One region of the Halobacillus ihumii genome, then DNA from elsewhere that is predicted to be linked to it. Evidence: predicted binding sites of a transcription regulator. Region 1 holds the regulator's gene; the other holds the start of a gene.
What was found. The regulator NrdR, encoded in region 1, represses ribonucleotide reductase genes. The targets are predictions, from matches to a motif close to AACACNATATATNGTGTT.
Positions count from the first base shown of each region.

Region 2: the regulator NrdR is predicted to act here: its motif matches at 1,219-1,236, upstream of G6R08_RS01350 (vitamin B12-dependent ribonucleotide reductase).

Region 1 is NZ_CACVAO010000001.1:501,848-504,323, forward strand. Features, by position in the region: gene G6R08_RS02665 (replication initiation and membrane attachment family protein) at 1-870, opposite strand, end outside; gene nrdR (transcriptional regulator NrdR) at 920-1,384, opposite strand; gene G6R08_RS02675 (cytosolic protein) at 1,418-1,798, opposite strand; gene speD (adenosylmethionine decarboxylase) at 1,970-2,347, opposite strand.
Region 2 is NZ_CACVAO010000001.1:252,494-254,969, reverse strand. Features, by position in the region: gene gcvPB (aminomethyl-transferring glycine dehydrogenase subunit GcvPB) at 1-402, shown strand, start outside; gene G6R08_RS01355 (rhodanese-like domain-containing protein) at 536-916, opposite strand; gene G6R08_RS01350 (vitamin B12-dependent ribonucleotide reductase) at 1,315-2,476, shown strand, end outside.

The sequences.
Region 1 (2,476 bases):
TTGGCTGGAGCCAGGAACTTTTTCACGCTCGTCAATACTTCCATTGTCTCCAGCGGGACGATCTTTTATAAAGTCATGACAGGCAGCTTTAAGTTCCTCGACAATCAATTCATTCTCCTCATTAATCGCCCAGATAATCGCCCGTTCAATTTCACTGGACGTTAAGTTATATAACGCTACAAGCTGTGAAATAATCCGGCGGTGATCCCCTGTAAGAATCTTTTCACTCGGATACATTCTCTGCTTTAAGGCATGATGCAGCCAATTAAAATCTACACGGCTGTCCAAAATGGCCGGCCCGCGAGTTCCAGTACCCTCTCTTCGCTGCGCTGATTGTTTTTGCTGATCCAATAAAGCTGAAGAGGGGTAGACTCCATGAAATACACGATCAAATGTCTCCGTTACTTCTTCATAATCTTCCAAAGAAATAGAGGGCTTAGAAAAACGACTGCGCAATGAATTAAATTTATCTTCACCCATCTCATGTCTCAACAACAAGGAAAGCATATCATCATTAAAAAATTCCTCCGGGGAAAATGGGGATCTGATTTCATATAGGTAAACAGTTGTTGATTCCTTTTTAGATAAATATGTTCGCAATAGACCTAACGCCTCGAGCTTTTGCCTGGCCTTATAGATTTGATCTAAAGGGGTCGACAGAAATGCCATGACTGCATGGTGGGATTGGACAAGCCCCTGGTCGCACGTTTCCTCTTCATTTACTAAAAATTGATATAAGGAAATAGCAAGCTTTCCTATTAGAGGTTGATATAAATGGGTTAACGACGATTGAGCGGATTGAGGAGCTGAACCTGTTTGAATGATTGTAAATCCGTCTATTGGTAAAAGCTTTCCTATATATCGATCCATGGGTAAGATCCCCCCTTTATCTGAAAAAGAAAATGAGCCACAGTCCGGCTCATCCTTTATCTTCATGTTTAATTAATTCTTTCAGTTCATCTATAAAAACATTAATATCTTTAAATTGACGATATACTGAGGCAAAACGAACATAAGCAACCTCATCAATTCCTGAAAGGCGCCCCATAATCATTTCACCAATATCCTTGCTTTGTACTTCTGAGACTCCGCGATTTCTCAATTCCTTCTCAATATCAAGAGTCACAGCTTCCAATTTTTCAACAGCAACCGGTCTTTTTTCACAAGCACGTATTAGTCCACGCATAAGTTTCTCACGGCTGAATTCTTCTCTAGTTCCTTCTTTTTTTACGACGATTAAGGGAACTTCCTCAATCCTTTCAAAGGTCGTAAAACGAAAATCACACTGTTCACATTCCCTTCTCCGCCTGATCGAATGTCCTTCCTCGATTGGCCTCGAATCCAGCACCTTCGTACTTTTATAGTGGCAATTTGGGCATTTCAATACAATCAACTCCACATGTTCTTCGATTCATTCTCATCTTTCCGACGATTTCAGGGAAGGAAACTGACGATCAAGCTGTTCATAAAGCTGAAGAATTAATCTGTCGCTGAATCCAAAGTCTACTGGGCCGCCTGAATCACTCGTCACAGAAAAATCAACAGAGGTTTGAAATGGGCGCACCATAATAATGGTTGCTACGATAAAAGCTTTTCTGCTTCCCTTATAGTTCACAGTAATCTCACCACGTTCATTTGAAACAGCTGCTTTCTCGGAAGGAGCAGGAAATAAATCTATTACCGCTCTGAACACATCATCCTTCTTGGCTTTATAATAGTGTGTCTTGAGTCTCTTATCATGAGGATCTTCCCCTGTTTCTGCATGATTACTTAAATACCTGGAAATAAATGATTTCACATACCTTACTCCTTCAAAACAAATTCGACATCATCTGATTATATTTTAACACGTTTTAGTAAAAAGAAAAGTGAAGGTTACCGAGGAAGGCACGGAACTTGAAAGGTGTAATCATGACCAATTCAACCAACAAAAAAGCCGCACAGCATAAACTGTACGACTTCAAAATCCCTATAGAGCACGAGACTGCTGCACTTCAACAGGCCCCATTCCTCTTGGAACTTCCACTGTTTCATTGCGGCCAGCCTCTAACGCTTTGATAATAAATTCTGCTGCAACATTAGGGTCGATACGATCACCACAAGTATACACATCAATACTTGCATATCCATGCTCTGGAAAGCTATGGATCGTTAAATGTGACTCTGAAATAATAACAACCCCGCTGACCCCGTGTGGAGCAAATTTATGAAAGGCAACTTCCCTCACTTCCGCTCCTGCTTTAAGTGCTGCATCTACAAAAGTTTGTTCGATATATGACATATCGTTTAATTTATCTTCATTACAATCCCATAATTCGGCAATAACATGTCTTCCCATTGTATCCATTTTAGGATCCCCCTTTTGATCAGTAGCAAATTCACTTCCAAATGTCCAACATGCTCTACCACGGGGGAAAGTTAGTCCTGAGAGGTCCTAACCCTTTGAGCAGACATGAGGTCAAATAATATTCAGAAG
Region 2 (2,476 bases), 250 kb from region 1:
TATGCTGTACTGAATGCGAACTATATGATGAGAAGGCTTCAAGAAGCGTTCGACTTACCGTATGATCATCATTGCAAGCATGAATTTATCCTTTCAGGCAAACGACAAAAGAAACTTGGGGTACGTACGCTTGATATGGCGAAACGATTGCTTGACTTTGGATATCATCCACCAACTATCTATTTCCCAATTAATGTGGAAGAAGCGATGATGGTGGAGCCGACAGAAACGGAGTCTAAAGAAACCTTAGATGAATTTGTTGATGCGATGATTCAAATTGCAAATGAGGCGAAAGAAGATCCAGAACGGGTTCAAAACGCTCCTCATACTACGATCGTAAGTCGTATGGATGAGACGACAGCTGCTAGAAAGCCAGTTCTTCGCTACATTAAAGAAGACTAATAGGGATTAAAAAGGAGGAGTATTCCTGAGCTTTCTCCGGAATACCCCCTTTCGTCATCTATTCTTTCTGCTTTTGTATTTTAAGTGACACTAAAAAGGACGGCCCTTTGAATGTGAAGGTGCCGTCCTTTACTTATTTTTTCACTTTGATCTTACCTGTCCATTTTTTAAAGCCGCCTTTAAGTTGATTAAGGTCTTGATAACCTTTTTTATTTAACATAAGAGCAGCTCTGGATGAGCGTGTGCCATTTTGACAATAGAAATAAACAGGCTTGTCTTTACGGATTTCAACAAGACGATTTCTCATTTGAGATAAAGGAATGTTTCTTGCGCCTAATATATGGCCGCCATCGAATTCCTTCGGTTCCCGAACGTCAATCAGTTGGGCCTTTCTGTATCCTTGGCGGAATTCGTCTTCCGTTAGTGTGGTCAAGACTTTATTTGCTTTGATAAACCGGAATACACCGAATGCAATTATGATGACAAGGCCGCCTATTAATATCCAGAGTTCCATTCTCTATATACCCCCTCTTCCATTCTCTATTATATGGGGGAATGCGCTGGTTTTCAAAGAATTTTTATAGCACATGAATGTAAAATAAAAATTCTTTGAGCATGTTATCGAATTCAAAACGTCTATTTAGGCATTTTATTAATTTCTAGAGATGCAACAAAGGAAAAAGTTAATGAGTTAGAAAAAAAGGGGTTCTTGCTTTTATTAGCTTTCTTTTTCTTTTATTTTTGCAAAATTATTAGATTGACAAAATCGCCTAAACTTGATTGAAACACAAGATATGGAGAAAAATTCTTAATTCGAATACAATATATTGATTAACTTTTTACAGATGTGGTATGTTACTTATAGACTTATGAAACAAGCCATCTGTTAATTGGTGAAAGGGAGATGTGTACATGAAGACAACAACCACAGGGAATACGTCATCAAGGTTGAATGTCGACCGGTTGAACGCGGATATCCGTCAATTTGATCAAGTCCATGAAATTACACGAGATATGCACTTAACTCACAGCGGAGTATCACGATTAGTAATGCTTGATCGTTATGCATTTAAGGATACTGAGAAGCTGACATTGTCGGAAGGGGATTTTGTTGTCCTTACCGTTAAAGATGATCCGAAATTCCCCGCGAGAGGCTTTGGTTTTATCGAGTCTATCGATTGGGAAAATCACAAGGCAAAAGTAAGAGTTGAGGAAGAGTTCATCAATGTGCTTGATAAAGAAGAGGAGCGGGAATCTGGTTTGATTACGAGAAACCTGGATACGATTGATAAGCCGCTTGAAGTATTCTATGAGCAAATTGCTTTAAGGAACGCAACTGGACTATCAGCCGTGGAAGTTGATGAAGAAAAGAAGGGAAAAAGCTTCAACGACTTTTATGAGGAGCTCTCGAATCTCAACTTTATTCCAGCGGGACGAGTTCTTTACGGAGCAGGTTCGAATACGGATGTGACGTACTTTAACTGTTACGTGATGCCCTACATTCAAGATTCACGTGAAGGAATTTCTGACCACCGTAAGCAAGTGATGGAAATCATGTCCCGTGGTGGTGGTGTAGGTACAAATGGTTCTACCCTAAGGCCGCGGAATACACTAGCGAGGGGCGTTAACGGCAAATCTTCAGGGTCAGTGTCCTGGCTGGATGATATTGCAAAGCTGACTCATTTAGTGGAGCAAGGCGGTTCAAGACGTGGGGCACAAATGATTATGTTATCAGATTGGCATCCTGACATTATTGAATTCATCATCTCAAAAATGCAGAATCCGCGAATTCTGAGATATTTAATTGAGAACACCGAAGACGAACAGATTAAAGCACTTGCTGAAGAAAAGCTTAAATTTACCCCTTTAACGGAAACAGAGAAAGATCTGTATCAAAGCGTGGTCAACTATAAAACTATGCCCGGACAAGGTGGATTCACTGAGAGCAGCCTTCGTGAAGCTCAGGAAAAACTACAGACAGGCGGTACTTATTCTGTCCATAATCCTGAATTCCTGACTGGGGCGAACATTTCTGTATGTATTACGAAAGAATTTATGGAAGCCGTTGAAAACG